Regions from separate parts of the Neptuniibacter marinus genome, predicted to be linked through region 1. Evidence: predicted binding sites of a transcription regulator. Region 1 holds the regulator's gene; each other region holds the start of a gene.
What was found. Region 1 encodes sigma-54, which starts transcription at its own class of promoters, with help from an activator protein. Its sites were predicted from a motif close to TGGCACNNNNNTTGCTNT; they were not measured.
Positions count from the first base shown of each region.

Region 2: a site for sigma-54 is predicted at 2,702-2,719, ahead of ACOQOE_RS07755 (ammonium transporter). Genes of this name have one in related genera too.
Region 3: a site for sigma-54 is predicted at 3,545-3,562, ahead of flgF (flagellar basal-body rod protein FlgF). Genes of this name have one in related genera too.

Region 1 is NZ_OZ245004.1:3,074,803-3,082,154, forward strand. It holds gene ACOQOE_RS14440 (KpsF/GutQ family sugar-phosphate isomerase) at 1-890, shown strand, start outside; gene ACOQOE_RS14445 (KdsC family phosphatase) at 890-1,414, shown strand; gene lptC (LPS export ABC transporter periplasmic protein LptC) at 1,415-1,987, shown strand; gene lptA (lipopolysaccharide transport periplasmic protein LptA) at 1,971-2,501, shown strand; gene lptB (LPS export ABC transporter ATP-binding protein) at 2,506-3,231, shown strand; gene ACOQOE_RS14465 (RNA polymerase factor sigma-54) at 3,288-4,796, shown strand; gene hpf (ribosome hibernation-promoting factor, HPF/YfiA family) at 4,846-5,136, shown strand; gene ptsN (PTS IIA-like nitrogen regulatory protein PtsN) at 5,158-5,616, shown strand; gene rapZ (RNase adapter RapZ) at 5,625-6,482, shown strand; gene ACOQOE_RS14485 (HPr family phosphocarrier protein) at 6,488-6,757, shown strand; gene mgtE (magnesium transporter) at 6,878-7,352, shown strand, end outside.
Region 2 is NZ_OZ245004.1:1,676,248-1,683,599, forward strand. It holds gene ACOQOE_RS07745 (DUF1989 domain-containing protein) at 1-2,162, shown strand, start outside; gene ACOQOE_RS07750 (cupin domain-containing protein) at 2,209-2,568, shown strand; gene ACOQOE_RS07755 (ammonium transporter) at 2,880-4,232, shown strand; gene ACOQOE_RS07760 (hypothetical protein) at 4,244-4,411, shown strand; gene ACOQOE_RS07765 (ethanolamine ammonia-lyase subunit EutB) at 4,536-5,921, shown strand; gene eutC (ethanolamine ammonia-lyase subunit EutC) at 5,923-6,765, shown strand; gene ACOQOE_RS07775 (FdhF/YdeP family oxidoreductase) at 6,780-7,352, opposite strand, start outside.
Region 3 is NZ_OZ245004.1:3,309,766-3,317,117, forward strand. It holds gene flgJ (flagellar assembly peptidoglycan hydrolase FlgJ) at 1-121, opposite strand, end outside; gene ACOQOE_RS15615 (flagellar basal body P-ring protein FlgI) at 121-1,209, opposite strand; gene flgH (flagellar basal body L-ring protein FlgH) at 1,222-1,899, opposite strand; gene flgG (flagellar basal-body rod protein FlgG) at 1,925-2,710, opposite strand; gene flgF (flagellar basal-body rod protein FlgF) at 2,731-3,474, opposite strand; gene ACOQOE_RS15635 (flagellar hook protein FlgE) at 3,613-5,541, opposite strand; gene ACOQOE_RS15640 (flagellar hook assembly protein FlgD) at 5,552-6,250, opposite strand; gene flgC (flagellar basal body rod protein FlgC) at 6,282-6,710, opposite strand; gene flgB (flagellar basal body rod protein FlgB) at 6,713-7,108, opposite strand.

The sequences.
Region 1 (7,352 bases):
TCGACCACAATTTTGTTCATGCCTGCCAATTGATGCTTAATTGTACAGGCCGGATCATTGTTACCGGTATGGGAAAGTCAGGTCATATTGGCAAAAAAATCGCAGCGACTTTGGCCAGTACAGGTACTCCCGCATTTTTCGTTCACCCAGGGGAAGCGAGCCACGGCGATTTAGGCATGATCACCGCCGATGACGTGGTAATTGCCCTATCAAACTCGGGTGAAACAGCAGAAGTCATTACAATCATTCCTCTACTCAAAAGAATGAATACACCTTTTATCAGCATAACGGCCAACAAAGAATCCACTTTATCTCAAACCTCTGCTGCTAACCTCCACATCGGCGTAGAGGAGGAAGCCTGCCCCCTTGGCCTTGCACCGACCTCAAGCACAACCGCACAATTAGTACTAGGTGATGCCCTCGCTATAGCACTACTTGAAGCAAAAGGTTTTAGCGCCGAAGATTTTGCATTTTCACACCCAGGCGGGACTCTAGGCAGGCGATTACTCCTTAAAGTTAGCGATATTATGCATTCAGGCGAAGCCACCCCTTGCGTAACCAGCGGAACATTATTAAAAGAAGCGCTTTTAGAAGTAACCCATAAGCGTTTAGGTATGACTGCCGTAGTTGATGACAACAAGCAGCTTATTGGCATATTTACCGATGGTGACTTACGACGCTCGCTTGATGACGATGTAGATCTCCACAAAACCGTCATTGATGATGTAATGACACCAAACGGTACAACAGTAACTGCTGAAATGCTTGCAGCAGAATGCTTACAAATTATGGAAACAAAAAAAATCAATGCACTGATCGTTACCAATGAAACGAATCAGCCTATAGGCGCTCTCAATATGCACGACCTATTAAAAGCGGGAGTTATTTAGTGTCAGAGTCTTCATTGCAGCAATTAAAAAACATCACCCTTGCGGTATTTGATGTCGATGGAATACTTACCAGCGGCCAGCTGCTATTTTTAGCGGACGGCCAAGAAGTCAAACAGTTCAACACCTTAGACGGGTTGGGTATTAAGCTACTAATGCAAGCGGGTATCGAGACCGCCATTATTACCGGCCGGCGCTCGCCCCAAGTTGAATTACGCAGCCAATCCTTAGGTATCAACTACCTTAAACAGGGCCGCGAAGACAAACTGGTTGCTCTCAACGAGATATGGGATAAAACAGCCCACAACGCATCAACCACCGCTTACATAGGTGATGACTTCCCTGATCTTTCAGCCATTATCCAATGCGCCTTTGGTGCGACTGTTCCTAATGGCCACACTTTCGTTAAAAAACACGCAGACTGGTGTACATCCCGTCAGGGTGGCGAAGGCGCTGGACGTGAATTTTGCGAGTATATACTTGAAGCACAAGGGAAATTGGATCAACTCAAACAGATGTATTTATAAATGCTAGATCTCAGCAATAAGATAAGAGTGGCACTCGCCGCTATTATTTTAATACCTGTACTACTTTATTGGGGCTTTGCATCCTCCCCCAATGAAGGCGCACGTACAAACAGTTCGCTGCTAAACGGAATAGATTACTTTGTCGAAGAAGCAACCATCAAAGAGTGGAATAACGAAGGCAAAATTTCAAGAGTGTTAAATACAGCCAAGCTAGAGCATTACCCTAATCTGAGCCTAAGTACACTAGATCATCCTGAGAGTCTTAGTGTTAGAAATGATGGTTCCAAAGTTAAACTTACATCAGACACAGGCACGGTTTTAGATGATAATAATCAAACAAACCTTGCAGGAAATGTCATAGTTAATGATAATCCTGATTCTATATCAGCAACCATACTTAACACTGAGCAACTTACAATCTATCCTGATAAAGATTATGCAGAAACTGATGAGCCCGTTAAGATCACATCACAACAAAGCATACTTGAAGGCGTAGGTATGGATATTGACTTCAATAATCGAGTTCTTAACTTACACTCCAGGGTAGAAGGGACCCATGACAATGCTAAATAAGCTCTATAATCTAGCCTTCATTTTTTTGGCTTTTGCAGTGTCGAATGCTTATGCCCTTCCTGACGACCAAGAACAGCCGATTTACATTACGGCAGATACTGCGCAAATTGATGACAAAACAGGCATCACCACTTACAAAGGCAACGTCATTATTAAACAAGGATCACTCCTCATTGAAGGAGAGCACGTTGATATGTATCGTGGTGAAGATGGAGTTGAAAAACTCATTACCAAAGGAAGTCCTGCACATTTCAGACAACTTCCTAGGAAAGGCGACCCATACAGCGACGCTTGGGGCAAGCACTTACTTTATCAGGTAGATGATCAAAAACTCACTATTACCGAAGAGGCCAAGGTTGTCCAAGCAGAAGACACTTTTACTGGAAACAAGATCGTTTATGATCTAGACAAGTCGATTGTGAACGCATTCGGTGGTGCAAGCAAAGACGAAACTGGTGAACCGGGACGTGTAAATATGGTTATTCAACCTAAAAAGAAAAATAAGGCCAACTAACCCTATGAGCTTATTAGAGGCCAAAAATCTTGCCAAGCGTTACAAAGGCAGGGAAGTTGTCAAGGACGTTTCACTAGAGATCAAAAATGGTGAGATCGTTGGCCTTCTAGGCCCCAACGGTGCAGGAAAAACGACCTGTTTTTACATGATTGTTGGTCTTGTGCAGGCCGATAATGGCGCCGTTAAAATCAAAGGACAAGACATTAGCGCACTACCTATGCACGGCCGTGCTCAACAAGGTATTGGCTACCTTCCCCAAGAAGCATCTATATTTAGAAAACTGTCTGTGAAGGACAATCTACTTGCGATTTTAGAAACAAGAAAAGACTTAGATAAACACGCTGCCCAGTTAAAAATGGAAGAGTTGCTTGAAGAATTCCATATCACACACATAAAAGACAGTATGGGCATGAGTCTTTCTGGTGGAGAACGTAGACGTGTAGAAATTGCACGGGCATTAGCAACCGAACCCGAATTTATTCTATTAGATGAACCTTTTGCAGGTGTTGACCCTATCTCAGTGAATGATATAAAGCAGACCATTCGCCATCTTCAATCAAGGGGCATTGGTATATTAATTACTGATCATAATGTGAGAGAAACCTTAGATATATGCGAAACAGCTTATATTGTTAGTGAAGGTACAATCCTTGCTAACGGCTCACCAGCCGATATTATGGCAAACGAAGCAGTAAGAAATGCTTATCTGGGCGACCAGTTCACACTTTAAGCATATACTTAGCTATAAATGAATTATGTAGTTTCAGGAGTTTGTCCCTTAGTATTATGAAACAAGCGCTTCATCTAAAAATTGGGCAACAGCTCACAATGACCCCACAGCTACAGCAAGCAATTCGCTTACTGCAGTTGTCTACGCTTGATCTTCAGCAAGAGATTCAAGAAGCATTAGAGAGCAATCCTATGCTTGATGTCTCTGAAGACGAGCACGCCTCGGCTTCCGAGACTCAAGAGAGCAATTCACAGGCACCAGAGACAGAACCTGAAGCTACAGCCACCGCGACAGCTGAAGCCGATCTTGACGATAACATTACAACTGAAGATAACTGGAATGAGAAAATACCAGAAGAACTATCAACCGATAGTAACTGGGAAGACACATTCCAATCATCTGGCCCTAATCTAAGCCAAAGCAAGGAAGATTTTGATTCCTTTGAATCTAATGATACTGCAGAAGAAACACTGCAAGACCACCTTCATTGGCAATTAAATCTTACGCCAATGAGTGATATTGATCGTCTTATTGCAACAAACATTATTGATGGCATCAATCCTGATGGTTATTTAACCATCACCCTAGATGAAATTTTAGATCACTTCCATGCGCAAACAGGTGAGCAGTTTGAAGAAGTAGAGCTGGATGAAATTGAAGCCGTTCTTCACCGCATACAGCAGTTTGATCCAGCAGGTATTGCCTGCCGTGACCTCAGCGAGTGCTTAAGCATACAGCTCCAACAGCTACCGCCTGAGACACTCTGGAAAAATGAAGCGATCAAAGTTGCACAACAATATATAAAACTACTCGGCGCGCACGATTATCGTCAATTGATGAGAAAAACACGCTTAAAAGAGCCTCAACTGCAGCAGGTCATCCAACTGATACAAGGGCTCAATCCTAAACCAGGCGCTTCAATCAGTAGCAGTGCAGCAGAATATGTTATTCCCGATGTGCTTGTGACCAAGCAACAGGGAGAGTGGCGCGTCCACCTCAACCCGGAAGTATCCCCTAAGCTACGTATCAACTCAGGTTACGCAGGTTTAGTGAAACGGGCCGATAATAGCTCTGATAACACCTACCTAAAAAACCACCTACAAGAAGCTCGATGGTTTATTAAAAGTTTACAAAGCCGCAACGAAACCCTATTAAGAGTGTCTAACGAGATAGTAAAACGACAAATCGGCTTTCTTGAACATGGCGAAGAAGGCATGAAGCCAATGGTGCTTCATGACATTGCTGAAGCAGTGGAAATGCATGAGTCCACTATATCTCGAGTGACTACACAAAAGTTCATGCACACACACCGTGGAATATTTGAACTAAAATACTTCTTCTCGAGTCATGTAAGTACAGCAACAGGGGGTGCAGCGTCCTCAACCGCTATTAGAGCGCTTATCAAAAAAATGGTTGCCGCTGAAAACAACGCGAAACCATTAAGCGACAACAAAATTGCGCAATTTCTTGATGAACAAGGCTTTAAAGTGGCTAGACGTACAATTGCGAAATATCGTGAAGCGATGGGAATTCCACCATCGAATGAAAGAAAACGTTTAGTTTAATAAAAGAGTGGCAAGAGTAGTATGTCACTGCAATAAATAGGAGAAACCTATGCAGATCAACATTACTGGACACCATGTAGAATTAACTGAATCAATGAATAATTACGTGCTCTCGAAACTACAAAAAATTGAGCGTCATTTTGATAACATCACCAATGTGCAAGTCACACTCAGCGTAGAAAAGCAACGTCAGAAAGCTGAGGCGGAGATGCACTTAGCAGGTGCCCAGCTCTTTGCTACACATGAACACGAAGATATGTACGCTGCAATTGACGGCCTTACTGACAAGCTAGATAGGCAAGTCATTAAGCATAAAGAAAAAACTAAAACTCACAAATAACTGGTCTGTACCCAAAAAATTATGTTGCTTCATGAACTATTAACCCCCTCAAGCGTCCTTTGTGGCCTTGAGGGTGGTAGTAAAAAGCGAATTCTGGAAAATGCTGCTGAAATAATATCGGAACAACATCCCGATATGAGCTCATCATCAGTCTTTAATGGACTTCATTCGCGCGAAAAGCTTGGTAGCACAGGAATAGGCGACGGGATTGCCATTCCACATTGCAGGCTGGCAGAATGTACTGAAGCTAAAGGCTATCTAGTAAAACTAGACACACCTATAGATTTTGATGCTATTGATGGAAAACCCGTAGACCTTCTATTTATTTTGATTGTTCCTGAAGACTCAACATCTGAGCACTTAGCTACACTAGCCTCAGTTGCAGAGCTCTTTAGCCAAGAAGAAGCCAGAACAAAACTAAGGGAAAGCCAAGACAGCCATTCTCTATATGAGACATTATGTGAATTGAGTGCTGCCTAGGAGTTAAAATGAAGCTTGTTGTGATTAGTGGTCGTTCCGGCTCAGGAAAAAGTACAGCATTACAAGCTTTAGAAGATATTGGTTTTTACTGTATAGACAATTTACCAGCTCTTTTGCTACCCGACCTTGTCCAACAAATGAGTAGTGATCCTAGTCACCCTGAACAGATAGCAGTCAGTATTGATGCGCGTAATTTGCTCAGTAACTTAGCCAAATTTCCAGATATCTTAAATCAACTTCGCCAAGATCATTGGGCTGAATATGAAGTTATTTTTTTAGATTCATCGGAAGCAACCCTCCTCAAACGCTATAGTTCAACCCGACGTAAGCACCCCCTTTCAGATACCCATAAGAATCTACAACAATCAATTAAGTCAGAGCTAAAGCTTTTAGAGCCTATCGCAAGCCTAGCCGATATTCGAATAGATACTACGCGCCTATCCCTGTATGAACTTCGAGATACAGTCAAACTGCGGGTTGCCAATCGCAAAGCCCAAACATTATCGGTCCAATTCGAATCGTTTGGTTTTAAACATGGCGTCCCCTTAGATGTAGACTTTGTCTATGATGTACGCGCACTACCCAATCCTCACTGGGTTCCTGATCTACGTAAGTATACCGGTCAAGAGAAACCGGTTCAGGACTTCTTAGAGGAATCACAGGAAGTTCGAGAGATGATAGAAGATATAACCAGCTTCCTTGAACGTTGGCTTCCCCGATTTTCAGAAAATAACCGTAGTTATATTACGATTGGTGTTGGCTGCACAGGTGGGCAACACCGATCTGTTTATATTAGCGAACGTCTAGCTTCTCATTTCTCTCAACATATGGATAATGTCCATGTTCGTCATCGTGAATTGAGCTAACTATCATGCAAGAAAAAGAACTACTCATTATTAATAAACTTGGTTTACATGCGCGAGCAGCCGCTAAGCTTATCGGTGTAACATCACGCTTTTCATCCGAAGTTTTAATGGAGAAAGACGGACGCGCTGTAGATGGTAAGAGTATTATGTCTGTAATGATGCTAGCAGCAAGTAAAGGCACAACGTTGACCGTTAAGGTGACAGGAAGTGACGAAGAGACTGCAATATCCGCCATTGAAGAACTGATCAATAACAGATTCGATGAGGAAGAATAAGGCTCTCTCGATTAATTTTTAGGCTTATCCCTTCAGCTTCCGTTATAATCAAAGGATTACATTCTATTTACTCTTCTACTGAAAAAAGAAGACCTAGCAAAGTCCATAAGCGATAAAACCATGGCCGTTGAAGAAACAAAATCACATTTTGATAAGCTTAACGATGCCTTAGATAGTGGTGAGTTTCGTCAAATTCGCTTCACCTTAAACAAGACTTTGCGACCAACCGAAGTTGCCCGCTTAATTGAGAAATCACCTCCCAAAGAGCGTCAGATCCTTTGGAACTTAATCTCACATGATTTAGAAGCCGTAGTACTCCAGCATTTAAACGACGATATCCAAGCGGATATCTTAAGTCGCATGAATACTGAAGAGGTACTAGCACTTACCGAATCTCTTGATTCTGATGATATGGTAGATGTGCTACAACAGCTACCTAATAGGGTAATGAAAGAAACCCTGCGCATCATGGACAAACAAAATCTGTCTAGGGTTGAAAAGCTGCTCTCTTATCCGGAGGATACTGCCGGCGGCTTAATGAATACAGATACAACAACTATTCGTCCAGATATTAGCGTCGAAACAACCTTACGTT
Region 2 (7,352 bases), 1.4 Mb from region 1:
TAGCAACAGCCTTAGGTTTAGATGGGGTTAGTGGCTTACCTGCTGAGGGTATCAATGCTCAAATTGCTGAGAATAAATTGGCAGGGCAGGCGTTACAGGCGCAACTCAAGGGTTGGGGTATTAATGATTACCATCTATCTCAGGTGATCTCCGTTGGAGCCGCAAGAGTAGGGGAGGGGCAAAGCACGATTCCCGAACCTACCTACTTTGAGGCCTTAGATGATATCAATATTATCGTTGCAGCCGCTGGTTTATCTATGCCGATAGAGGGCCATGTACCGGTTACTGAGTTAGAAGTTAAAGTTAATTATTTAGATGCATCAGCAGCATTACTTCCTGAACCTTTGGCACCATCTCAATTGGAACTGCGTATTCCCCGTGCAAGTGCACGTGTCTATGAAGTTAAAGCGGGAGAGTGGATCCAAATTATTGATGTTGAGGGTAAGCAGTGTTCAGATTTTTTAGCTTTTGATAAAGCGGCGTTAGAGCAAGGAGAAGAGTTAGCTCTTGATGCTGTTGCGACTCGTACCCTGTTAGGTATGAGTAACCCTCAACCAGGTATCCATTCCCGTTTTTTAGGGTCCGATATGCAATCAATGGTCGAGGTGGTACAAGATACCGTTGGTCGCCACGATAGTTTTTTAATGGCCTGTAATCCGAAATATTATGAAGATAGCGGTTATTTTGGACACATTAGCTGTAGTGATAATTTCAACCGTGTATTGGCCCCATATAAGGTTAAGCCTCGTCCAGCTTGGCCTGCAATAAACTTCTTTTTTAATACCCATGTTGAACCGTGCGGATCGGTATCAATGGATGAGCCTTGGTCTCGAGCCGGAGATTACGTATTGCTACGTGCTACCCGTGATCTGATCTGTGCATCATCAGCTTGCCCCGATGATATTGACCCGGCTAACGGTTGGCAGCCTACTGATATTCATGTGCGAATTTACTCCGCTGATAATCATTTCCCTCGTTCTATCGCTTACCGGACCTCTCCTCAGGAGCTACCACGTATGACTAAAACAACAGGCTTTCACAGTCGTGTTTCTGCACTGACTAAACAGATGACTGAGTACCGTGGGTACTGGGTTGCTTCGGAGTATGAGGGATGGGGGGCTCAAGCTGAATATTTAGCCTGTCGGGAACGGGTAGCTGTAATTGATTTAACGCCTCTTAGAAAGTTTGAGGTGACAGGGCCAGATGCTGAAGCCTTTTTACAATTTGCTTTAACACGAAATGTTAGGCGGTTAGCTATAGGTGAAATCGCCTATTCTGCTATCTGTCATGAAACGGGTGGAATGATTGATGATGGCACTATCTTTCGTATGGGTGAACAAGCCTTTAGATGGGTTTGTGGTGATCCGTACACCGGCTTGTGGTTAAAAAATCAAGCGCAAGAGCAAGGTTATAAAGTAAGCGTTAGGAATTCCACTGACCAGTTACATAATATCGCAGTTCAAGGCCCGAAAAGTCGTGAGTTATTGAGCCAGATTATTTGGGCGCCTGAATGTCAACCGAGTATGGATACCCTGGCGTGGTTTCATTTCATGATTGGTCGATTAGGTGGGCCCGATGGCATCCCTGTAATGGTGTCCCGCACAGGTTATACCGGTGAATTAGGGTTTGAGGTTTGGTGTCACCCGGATGATGCCGAAGCAGTTTGGGATCAAGTATGGGAGACAGGTCAGCCATACAAAATTGCACCTTTAGGTTTTGACGCTTTAGATATGTTGCGTATTGAAGCGGGTTTGATTTTCGCTGATCACGAGTTTTGTCCTGAAACTAACCCTTATGAAGCGGGTATAGGTTTTACCGTACCAATGAAAACTAAAGCGGAGAATTTTATTGGCCGTGAGGCGATGGCCCGTCAAACACCAGAAAGTCGACAACGCTTAGTTGGCTTGGTACTGCAAGGGAATGAGCCGGTGGCTCATGGGGATCTTATCTATCACGGTCGTTTTCCTGTCGGCGTAGTGACCAGCGCTACTACATCGCCCTTATTAAGCAAACAGATCGCACTTTGTCGCGTTGCGCCAGATTTTGCAGCACCTGAAACACTTTTAGAGGTCGGCAAGTTAGATGGCCTCCAGAAACGGCTGCCCGGAGAGGTAGTTGGACTTCCTTTTTATGATCCCGAACGAACGCGTGTTCGTTCATAAATTCACATTATTTGAAAACGTATTTTAACCAATTGAGGTATTTAACATGTCTACAGCGATGACTTACTACCAGCAAGCAATTAAAACAGAACTCCCTAGCATGGAAGTACCGGGTAGTAATGGTTTTATTGGCGACATAGCGGTGTCTAATGATAAGGATAAAACCATTGTCGGCGGTTTTTTCCGTATGGAAAAGTCAGATGAGCCTTTAGTTTATGAATACACATATCACGAGATGAAAATTATCGTTGAGGGTGAAATGATCATTACCGATCAAGAGGGAACGACAGTGCATGCGAAGGTGGGTGATGTACTTTATTTCCCTAAAGGTAGCGTAATTACCTTCCAGTCTCCCAACTACGGCATTGGTTTCTTCTGTGGTCAGCGTAAAGAAGGAGAGGCTTAGTATTTTTATCTTCCTATTTTTGAATCATCTTGAAGCGCGTTGAATTAAAAGTGATCAATTCTAGCGCTTCTTATTTATGTCTAATATCGGAATTTATTTTTAAGTTATTGAAATTAAATGAAATAATTAAGTCAGGCATAGAATATGCATTTCCTGATAGGAAATAAAATTTACTGAAGAGTAAGTTCATCTCCTTCGTTATTTAAGGGATTAAGCAGGTTAACGAAGGTGATTGGATAGGCTTAACGGTAGGGGGACATACCGTTAAACCTATCAAATTACAGAATTGTATAACCTAATATGGGGGTCTTATGGACCAGGTCGAAACTGCTCAGAAAATTGCAGAATTGCAAAACCTGATAGAGATGTCCGGCACAATCAATATGGAAGTATTTTATTGGTGGTGTACCGGTTTAATGGTAATTATCCATGCGGGCTTTTTAGCCTACGAGATGGGTGCTTCCCGATTAAAAAATGCCCTGGCTTCAGGTGTTAAAAACATATTGGCATTTGCCTTTATTATCCCTACTTTCTTTTTCTTTGGCTGGTGGATCTATTTGGCCATGTACAATGGCTTTACGCCAGACTTTCAGGCGGGGGCTGGTGGACTTCCTTGGTCGAGTAGCATGGGGCCTAACTTAGCAGATAATGCGAGTGGTATTTTCTGGGGAGCATTTGTATTGTTTGCAGCGACGACTGCTTCAATCTTCTCCGGTGCTGTGATTGAACGTATCCGTATGAGCTCGTTCATTATACTGGCCATTATTCTTGGCTCTGTTGTATGGATTTTGGCGGCATCTTGGGGATGGCATCCACAAGGCTGGTTAACCGTTGATTGGGGTTTCCATGACTTCGGTGCAGCAGGTGCAGTTCATATGGTCGCAGGGTTCTTTGCTCTAGGTGTAACCATTAACTTGGGTGCACGTATTGGACGCTTTGCGCCTGATGGCACGCCACTGGCAATTACAGGTCACAGTGTACCGATGAGTATTATCGGTCTGATGTTGATTATTGTTGGCTTCTTCGGTTTCCTTGGCGGCTGTATTATCTATACAACCGGCGGTCAGTGGACGACTATCTTCGGTACGCCAACAACGTTGTCATCTATTAGCTTCAATACACTAATGGCTTTCTCGGGCGGTATTATCGGATCTTACGTGATCACACGTCAGCCATTCTGGATGATGTCTGGTGCACTAGCAGGTATCTTCTCTGCTGCGCCAGGTTTAGATCTGTACTATCCTCCATTAGCATTCTTGATGGGTATTACTGGCGGTATTGCTGCGCCTCTAGCTGATAAATTCCTAACTAATAAATTTAAGATTGATGATGCTGTAGGCGCCTTTGCTGTGCATGGTGTCGGTGGTCTTATCGGTATTGTTGGTTTAGGTATTTTCAGCGGCTTCCCTAATGTTATTGAAGGTGCACCTGCGATTAGTTTCATGGGTCAGCTTAAGAGCGCATTAGTGATGGCTTCTCTAGGGTTTATCCCAGGTTTTGGTTTGTCATATGTGATGGCCAAAATGGGAGCTTTACGAGTACCACCAAAAGCAGAAGAAGCAGGTTTGGATTTAGTCGAAGTTCCATTAGCGGCTTATCCGGAATCAGTGCCTGCAACAGCACAAGAGACTACACCTACTAACACTTCAACGGTTACTGTTTAAGGAGATTTATTATGAATGTAAGTCCTATTACGTCGTGGGAAGGTGCTGAAGCAGTCTTTACTTTCGCTGATAGCCCAACAGCCATTATGGTTATACTTTCACTATCTATTGCGGTAACTTTGGGAACAATTATCGCTTCAGTTAAACATGAGAACGATACTTATATAGATTATAAGTGACCTTGTATGACTGACTAGGATTGTTGATTCAGTCCTAGTAATAAGACATCTTAGCAAGATGGTTGCAAGAAATAGCGCCCGCTTTGTGGGCGTTATTTTGTTATGACTGGAGGGTAGATAACAGATGAGTTATTCGATTTCTGCTGGAGGCAACCATTGGGTGTTTCCTGATCTGAAGACAGTAATGGCCAAAGCTAGCCCTGATCGTTCAGGTGATCGTTTAGCTGGCGTTGCGGCTCAAACATCACAGGAACGAGTAGCTGCACAAATGGTATTAGCTGACCTTCCGCTGAAAACCTTCCTCACTGAAGCTCTCATTCCTTATGAAAAGGATGAAGTAACCCGCCTGATAATTGATAAGCATGATCAGAACGCCTTCCGGCCTATCTCCTCTTTCACAGTGGGTGATTTTCGTAATTGGTTGCTATCTGATTTAGCGGATACGACCCAGTTAAAAAATATATCTTTAGGTTTAACGCCTGAGATGGTTGCCGCTGTATCGAAAATTATGCGGATTCAGGATCTTATTCTTGTCGCTAAGAAATGCTCAAATCCTACAGCTTTTCGCAATAGGATTGGTTTACCTCAGCGATTATCTACACGTTTACAACCTAATCATCCGACGGATGATCCTACAGGCGTGGCGGCCAGTGTACTTGATGGGCTTTTATATGGCAGTGGTGATGCGGTTATTGGAATAAACCCTGCTACTGACAATATAAGTTCAGTTATCACGTTGATGAAGCTATTGGATGATATTATTCAACGATATGATATCCCTACTCAATCTTGTGTATTAACTCACGTAACAACCCATTTAGAAGCGATTAATCGCGGCGCTCCTGTTGATCTGGTTTTTCAATCGATTGCGGGAACTGAAAAAGCTAATAAAAGTTTTGGTATAGATTTAGCTGTCCTCAAAGAGGCACATTCTGCGGCTCTGAGCCTAAACCGTGGCAGTTGTGGTGACAATGTTATGTATTTTGAGACGGGGCAAGGGAGCGCTCTATCGGCGGATGCTCATTTTGGTTTAGATCAGCAAACCTGTGAAACCCGCGCTTATGCAGTGGCTCGTGAGTTTTCGCCACTGTTGGTAAATACGGTGGTCGGGTTTATCGGGCCTGAATATCTTTATAACGGTAAGCAGATTATTAGAGCGGGTTTAGAAGATCATTTTTGTGGCAAGTTGTTGGGTTTACCTATGGGCTGCGATATCTGTTACACCAATCATGCGGAAGCGGATCAAGATGATATGGATATGCTGCTGACGCAATTAGGTGCAGCAGGCGTAAACTTTATTATGGGTATTCCCGGTTCCGATGACATTATGCTTAATTATCAAACCACTTCGTTCCATGATGCCCTGTATATTCGTAAAATATTAGGTTTAAGACCAAGTCCTGAGTTTGAGCACTGGTTGATAAAAATGGGCATAACGACTGAGCAAGGGCTGTTGTTAGATGGTTTACCTGCAGCATTTTCGCACCTACAAGCGCGTATTGGAGGTTGATATGGCCGACTCTAAATTATCATCTAATGGTTTATCCAATAAGTTGTCTGAGGGATATTTAACCGAGAATGATTGGGCTGGGTTAAAACGTTATACCGATGCTCGGATCGCTTTAGGTCGTGCCGGAACGAGCATCCCCACTCAAGCGATGCTCTCCTTCCAGATGGATCATGGGAACGCGAGAGATGCGGTTCACCTTCCTTTAGATATAGATAAATTGTGTAGTGAATTGCAGGAGCAAGCGGTTACGCCGATTTTACTTAAAAGTCGGGCGCAAGGGCGAACTGAGTATTTACAACGGCCTGATTTAGGGCGTCGGTTGAGCGTAGCTTCTGCGGCTACCTTAACGTCTATCGCCGAGACTATTGAGCCATCGATGCAGGCTTGTATTACTATTGTTGATGGCTTGTCATCGTTTGCGATTCAGTCCCATGCCGCTAACTTTTTTAAGCAGATTAGTTTACGACTTAAAGAGGAGGGCATTACGCAAATGCCCCCTTGTCTTGTCGAGCAGGGACGGGTCGCTGTTGGTGATGAGATTGGCGACATTCTCAATGCTCAGTTAATGATTTTGTTGGTAGGTGAACGACCTGGATTAAGCTCTCCCGATAGTCTCGGTGTTTACTTCACCTATAAGCCTAAACTAGGTTTTTCTGATGCCAATCGAAACTGTATTTCAAATATCCGGCCCGCTGGTATGTCTTATGAAGCAGCGGCTGATAAGCTTATCTGGCTCATTAAACAGTCTTTACAGCTTGATTATTCTGGGGTCGAGTTAAAAGATCAGTCTGATTCTATTGAATCTCTTGAAGAGCCAAAATTAGGTAATTTCTTACTCGATTAGAGAGGAAACCGGATTCAGAGAATCCGGTTTGTTTGATGACTAGAAAGCTCAACGGCGATGGCCTTAGATGTGGGGGTTCTACTGTCGACACCATAGCTATCTAATGGCACTAATGGATTAGTTTCAGGGTAATAAGCTGCAATATTACCGGCAGGTATACTATAACCTACCAGTTTGAACCCTTTTATCTCTCGGGTACGACCGTCATCCCAAAGACTCTTAATATCGACTAGCTGCCCCTCTGTAAATCCAAGGCGTTGAATATCTGCTGGGTTGATAAACAGTACATCCCTTTCACCTTTAATACCTCTATAGCGATCGTTCATTCCGTAAATAGTGGTGTTATATTGATCGTGGGATCGAAGGGTTTGTAAGACTAAGACTTTCTCATGTAAAAGTTTGGCTGACTTATCCGGTAAGATACTGTCCGGAAGAGGGTGGCTGTGAATAATCGCTTTGCCCCCTTGAGTTACCCAATTTCTGTCTCTTGCTGTGTTGCCTAAATAGAACCCTCCGGGTTGTTCAATTTTGCTATTGAATTCGGAGAAACCGGGAATGGTTTGAGCGATTAATTCCCGTATAGCACT
Region 3 (7,352 bases), 230 kb from region 1:
ACTGCTGAGCGGCTAAACGTAATCCCTCATCACTATTAGATCGGGCTTTAGCTTTTAGCTTTTGCAACTCAGCCAGATCCGAATACAACTGAGCATGACCACTGTCGCCGGTTTTAATCATCAGATAACCACCAATTCTGCTTTAAGTGCGCCCGCCTGCTTGAGGGCTTCTAAAATGGCCATCAAATCACCTGGCGCAGCACCTACGCGGTTCACTGCATCCACAATATCTTGCAAATTTGTACCTGGAGAAAACTCAAACATATGGCCTGAACCTTCATCCACCTCAATACCAGTACGTGGTGTCACTACAGTAGCGCCGTTACCTAATGGGTTAGGCTGATCTACATTAAGGTCTTCAGCAATAGCCACTGTTAGCCCACCATGGGTGATGGCAACTGGCGAAACCCGTACATTTTGGCCAATAATAATGGTACCTGTACGTGAGTTAATAACCACTTTGGCCGCATCCATGGCCGGTTCTACATTTAAGTTTTCAAGTACCGATAAAAACGATACGCGTTGCGATGGATCCCTAGGTGCTCGCACACGGATAGAGGTTGCATCCATTGATGCAGCCATCCCCTCACCCAATAAATGATTGATCTGCTCAGCCACTCGTCGAGAGGTTGTAAAATCAGAACGATGAAGGTTAAGAATCAAACTATCACCCTGAGCAAAAGCTGTCGGCACTGCGCGTTCAACGGTTGCTCCATTAGGGATACGTCCAACACTAGGTACATTTAAAGACAACCTAGACCCGTCAGCACCTTGAACACCAAACCCAGACACAACTAAATTACCTTGTGCTACTGCATAAACCTGACCATCTGCCCCTTTTAGCGGCGACATTAACAAACTACCGCCACGTAAGCTTTTAGCATCACCTAAAGCCGAAACAGTTATATCAATCTTTTGACCGGGCTTAGAAAAAGCAGGTAGATCTGCATGAATAGCTACCGCAGCAATATTTTTCGACTTAGGATCGACCGAAGTAGGAATCGCCACACCAAAGTTATTTAGCATGTTGCGGAACGTCTGTGAGGTAAAAGATGTTTTATCACCAGTACCATCTAAGCCGACAACTAAACCATAGCCAACTAATTGGTTCGAGCGTACACCTGAGATACTAACCATATCTTTTAGACGACTAGCTTCAGCGGTAATGCTAAGCAATAAACTAGCTATTAGAAGTAATGCAATTCTCATTATTCTATCCCCTTAGAAAGGCATTAACGCGCCGATAAAGAAACGAGACATCCACCCCATAACATTGGAATCATTGACAGCCCCCGTTCCACTATAAGCAATGCGCGCATCCGCTAATTTTGTTGATTCAACCGTATTATCCGACCCTATATCTTGCGGGCGAACCATACCGCTGATTCGAATATATTCATCACCCTGGTTAAGGTTCAGCCACTTCTCACCTTTAACAATCAAAACACCGTTAGGTAGCACATCATGTACAGTTACGGTGATATTACCGGTTAAATTATTACTCATATCAGAGGTACCTTCGCCCTCAAACGCTGTGGTAGTTGAAGGCAACGTAAAACTAACGGGCTTACCCAGTGCTGTAACTGGTGAACCAAAGGCAGTGGCTTGCTCTAACGACGTGGTACCGCTTTTATCAATCTCAGTCGTAGCGCTTTTCTGGGAACTCGTACTCTCTTGCAAAGCGATAGTTAAAATATCACCTACTCGGTGAGCACGCCCATCTCCATACAAATTAATACTCGTCGCCGCACTATAAATAGAGCCATTAACAGGCTTAGCATCCATCAACCCTTGTGGTCTAACCGGTGCATATTCGGGATTATTAGGCTGCACCTGCTTTTGCACACAACCGGTTAGCAATACACTGATAGCAACAAGCGCAAGGAGTACTTTGTTCATTTCAAGACCGCCTTCTATTATTCAATTAAAGCTGCTGACTCACGTAGGAGAGCATCTCATCCGCTGTAGAGATTACTTTAGAGTTCATCTCATAGGCTCGCTGTGTAGTTATCATATCCACCAGCTCTTGTACTGAATTCACGTTAGAACCTTCTAAGGTGCCCTGTATTAACTGCCCCGTCCCATTTTCACCTGGGTTACTTACTAAGGGCCCACCACTTGAAGCAGATTCTTGGTAAAGGTTTTGTCCTAAAGAAAGGAGCCCTTGGGGATTAACAAAATCAGCTAACTGTAACTGTCCAATTTCTGTTGGTTCAGAATCTCCAGCAACGGTAACTGAAACAATGCCATCGGTACTGATCGAAAAGTTAGTTACCTCTTCTGGCAATGTAATCGCAGGTTCTAGTTGATAACCTTCCGCTGAAACCAATTCACTATCAGAGTTAAGGTGTATCTGGCCATTACGGGTATAAGCCAAATCCCCATTAGGCAAAGTAACTTGCAGGAAGCCTCGGCCATTAATGGCCACATCAAAGGCCTCATCCGTTACCTCTAGGTCACCGGTACTAAACAGTTTTTGCGTACCAACCGTTCGAACACCTGAACCAATTTGTAACCCTGAAGGGAGCTGCGCCTCTTCTGCTGTTTGCGCACCCGGCTGGCGGCGAACCTGATACATTAAATCTTCAAATACAACCTGATCTCGTTTAAAGCCAACCGTTGAAACGTTTGCTAGGTTGTTAGATATCACCTTCAGATTTGTGTCCTGAGCGGTCATACCTGTTTTAGCTACATTCAGTGCACCGTGCATCTATCTATCCTCGGTTGGTTCTATGAGAGCTTCAAAATGGATGTGGCAGCTTCGGAATTTTCTTCAGCTGTTTTCATCATTTTTATCTGCATTTCAAACTGACGGGAAGATGTAATAATCCCCGTCAACTCACTTACAGCATTAACGTTACTCGTTTCTAAATATCCTGCCCTAAGCCTGACATCCAGATCAGCTTCTAACGGAGCTTGAGCCCCAGTAGTCATTAAGCCATCCGTCCCTTTAAATAAGGTTTTAGGGTCTGGGTTCACCAGTTTCAACTGATCTGCCACTAATAACTCAACCCCATTATCGCCGACGGGACGAATGGTAATAATGCCGTTTGTTGCAATATCAATATTTTCAAAAGGCGGCAAAGCGATAGGTATTCCGCCATTTCCCATCACCGGCAAACCGCTGCCCGTGACCAGCTGATTAGCGGCATTCATCTGCAGAGAACCGGCACGAGTGTACCCTTCCGTGCCATCAGGTTTGAGTACAGTCAACCAACCATCACCCGCAATTGCCACATCCAACTTCCGACCGGTATCAATCAGCGAGCCACTCGACATATCTGTAGCTGGACGCTCAGTTTGGGCATAAACACGTGACGCATAACCCTCCCCAAACACTTGCATAGCGCGGGCTTGAGCAAGATCCGACTTAAAACCTGTTGTGTTGGCGTTAGCAAGGTTATTGGCATAAGACTGCTGCGCAAGCATATTTTCTCGCGCCCCACTCATTGCTAAATAAAGAACCTTATCCATCTATCACTTCCAGAATTTGGCGGCAAAACCGCGTTTGTTTCTATGAATTTATTTTTCTCTAGTTATATAGATAGCAACACACGTGCCAGAAACGAAAAAAGGCCGCTAATGCGGCCTTTAATGAAGAAAGTATAAACCTTATATCTGCAAAATATTCTGCGTCACTGTATTGAGTGTTTCCAAGGTTTTCGAGTTTGCCTGGAAATTACGCTGTGCTTCGATCAAAGAGACAAGCTCGGCAGACAGGTCTACGTTAGATTGCTCTAAAGCAGCCGATTGTAAGGTACCATTCAGACCTGTACCTGGTGGGTTCACAATCGCATCCCCTGAAGCTAGCGTTGAAGTCCACTCCGTATCACCGGAAGGCGATAAACCTGACTGATTTTCAAACGTCGCTATAGCTACAACACCTAAGTCCTGAGTCTGACCATTGGAGAAACTTGCAACCATCTCACCGGTGCCTCCAAAAGTAACCCCAATCAAATCACCTTTTGTATAACCATCTTGAGCCGACGATTTAACGATCGATGAAGAAGCAAACTGTGTCGTATTAGCTATATCAAGATCAATAACAGTGGTTGAATCAGCAGGATCTGCGCCGCTAATTGTAATCGTTGGCACAACGGAACCCGCAGAGAACTGATCGCCATTAATACCTGTAAGCAAACCATTAGATGGATCAAACTTAACTAAGATCGGCCCCGGCTCAGTACCTGTGCCCGTTTCACCTGGGTCAAGTTCTTTCCCTATATCTAGCTGTTCAGATCCATTCAAGTATGCATACATCCGGTATACACCTTGGAATGAGTTATCACCATTTTTCACGATAGCGGGATCAAAAGGCGTCCCAGCAGCAGCACCGGATGTTTCAGCAATTGTGATTGCTTCAGCAGGTGTGATATCACCGGCTTCTGCCTTATAAGTGACGACAACTTCCTGATTAACATTATCGTAGATAACCGATTCAACACTCGGGTTTGCATCTAAGATTTTCGCCTCACTTGCGGCGATCGCTTGGCCTATCTGATCCGCGGTAGAACCAATACCTAAGGTGCCTATTGAAATTCCACCAACCTCAAGCACAACCGCAGCAGCCAAAGGCACTTCACCACCATCAATCGCGAAAGTATACGTTTCATTAGCATCAATTTCAGCAATTTCAGCAACCGCAGCAGTACCTGTCACTTGCACAAGATCGGGCTCTGGAAATTCCGATTTAAACCGTAACGTAATATCACCTGCACCGTTAATCACTACGCTGCCGATTCTCGGGTCACCGGTTACAGGATCAGTCAAGTCACTAAAGAACGCCCCCGAAGAGATAACATCTCCAGCCGCATAACCAGCAAGTTCAGTCATATGCGCAGCAGTTACAGTAACACCAGAAATCGTGTCACCCGCTGCTAAGCTTGTCACTTGCTGCTGAGCCTGAACAGGACGTGCTTCGGCCATATTGACCTTAATTGTGTGCTCGTTACCTAAGCTGTCAAAGGTTCGAACCGTTGTACTATAGGTGAATGAACCTGGTTCATCCTTATCATAGTCCGCTAAAAGCGTCTCAGGATCTTCGCGAGAATCAATATTAAATGAGAGATCAATCTCCTCTGTCGCTTTAGGTGGACTTTCTTTCTGAGTAACCGCCAAGTTGCCAATAGGTAAACGGTTTCCTTCCTCATCCAAACCATATCCTTGAAGATATTTACCAGTTTTCGACACCATGAAGCCATCTTTATCTAGTTCAAACGACCCTGCACGAGTATAAGTTGTGCCACCTTGTCCGTCATCAAGCTGAAAGAAACCGGAACCATTGATCGCTAAATCAAGGTTGTTGTTAGTAAATTCAATCGTACCGGCTTGGAAGTCTTGAGCGATATCGGTCACGGTTACACCCGCACCCGCTACATTCGATGAGCCCGCCCCCACAACTGCTGTCGCATAAATATCACCAAACTCCGTACGTGAAGACTTAAAGCCTACTGTACTCGCGTTCGCGATATTATTACCAGTCACATCAAGGTCTGTAGTTGCTGCCTTCAGACCGGTTACTGCTGTATTAAAACCTGCCATTATCCTGTCCTCACACGCCGATCTGTTTCACGTCGCTGACATCAAAAGAGCCTGCGTTCGTATTTACTTTCATACCGATACCATTCTCGCCCAATGTCACACTATTTACCTGATAAGCCAGATTAGTGTCTATTGCGCTGTATTCGCCATCATCTAGACGCTCAACCGTGAATGTGTAATCCCCTGCTGGTAGCTCAGGATTACCATCCTCATCAAACGCCATCTGCCAAGCAAACTCGTGTTCACCTTGCTCAACTGCTCCGAGCTGCATAGTGTCTACAAGAGAACCACTTGAGTTATAAACTTTGATACGCACGTCCGATGCACTTGTCTCTAGATTAAACGAGCCATGGGCATATGGATTTGCCTGTGTACCCACTTCCGAGGTATCACCAGGAATATAAACCGATTGACCAACCATCGCCGAAGCCTGCAACGCTGCTTGACTTGACAACATCGACTGAGACATCTCATTAATCGATGTATTCAACTGGTTGATACTTTCAACCTGCGACATGGTAGCAATCTGCTGCATAAAGTCAGTTGTATCTGCAGGACTTGAAGGATCCTGATTTTGCAACTGAGCAATCATCAGCCGCATGAACATATCACTATCATCATCCGTCTGACTTGTCGCTGTGCTCGAGGTCTGATTCGTCTGATTGATTTGTTCAAAGACGTTTTGATTTACGCCATCTACAGTACTCATGGCTATTTAGCCTCGCGTCTTAATTTGTTTATTACTGTCCAAGGCTGATGGTTTGTTGCAACATCTGCTTGGCCGTATTTAGAATTTCAGTGTTAATTTGGAAGGAACGAGAAGCCGATATCATATCTGCCATTTCCTCTACCACATTAACATTTGGGTAATAAATAAAACCTTGTTCATCCGCCATTGGATGCTCAGGGCTATACTCTTTGCGCAGCTCTGCTTGGCTTTCAACAATACCTAATACTTGTACACCCTTCCCTGCTGCAACCCCAAACTCATTATCTGCCAGCGGGTCGACCTGCTGCACCGAAAAAACTGGCTTACGTGCACGATAGGTTTCATCAACACTAGAGCTAATACTTTCAGCATTTGCCATGTTACTCGCTGTAGTATTTAAGCGGATCGTTTGCGCATTCATCGCTGATCCTGCAATACCAAAAACATTACTCAAAGACATGACTATTCACCTTTAATCGCTGATTTCAGCCCTGTAATTTTTTTATTCAACAACTGGAAAGATGTCTGATAATCCAGTGCATTCTCAGTGTAACGAGCCATCTCTTGCTGGACTTCAACTGTATTACCGTCAACAGATGCCTGAGAAGGAATACGAAACATCATGTCTGCGGCAAGATCAGGACTTAATAACGTTGTTTGATGCTTAGGAGATGTTACCGTTTGTTTAATTGTCATCTCAGATGCCTGATTTAAGATCTGAGAAAACTCTAAATCTTTGGCTTTAAAATTAGGCGTATCTGCATTAGCAATATTATTAGCCAGCACTTCTGCGCGACGTGCACGATACAATAGTGCATCATCATGTATCCCCAGTGCTGCATCAAAGCTAATTGCCATCAAACGATCTCCTTTATTGACTAGGTCCTACCAAGCAATACATATACCAAAACAAAAAAACCTTTATTTAACAAATATATATAAAAAAACCGACTAATATTCGTTAAACTTACAGGCAAGAAACGGCAATATAAAACCTATTCTTTGCCGCCCGGCAAACAAATAGAGCGGAAAGCGGAAAGCGGAAAGCGGAAAGCGGAAAGCGGAAAGCGGAAAGCGGAAGATAAATAAACCGCAGAAAGAT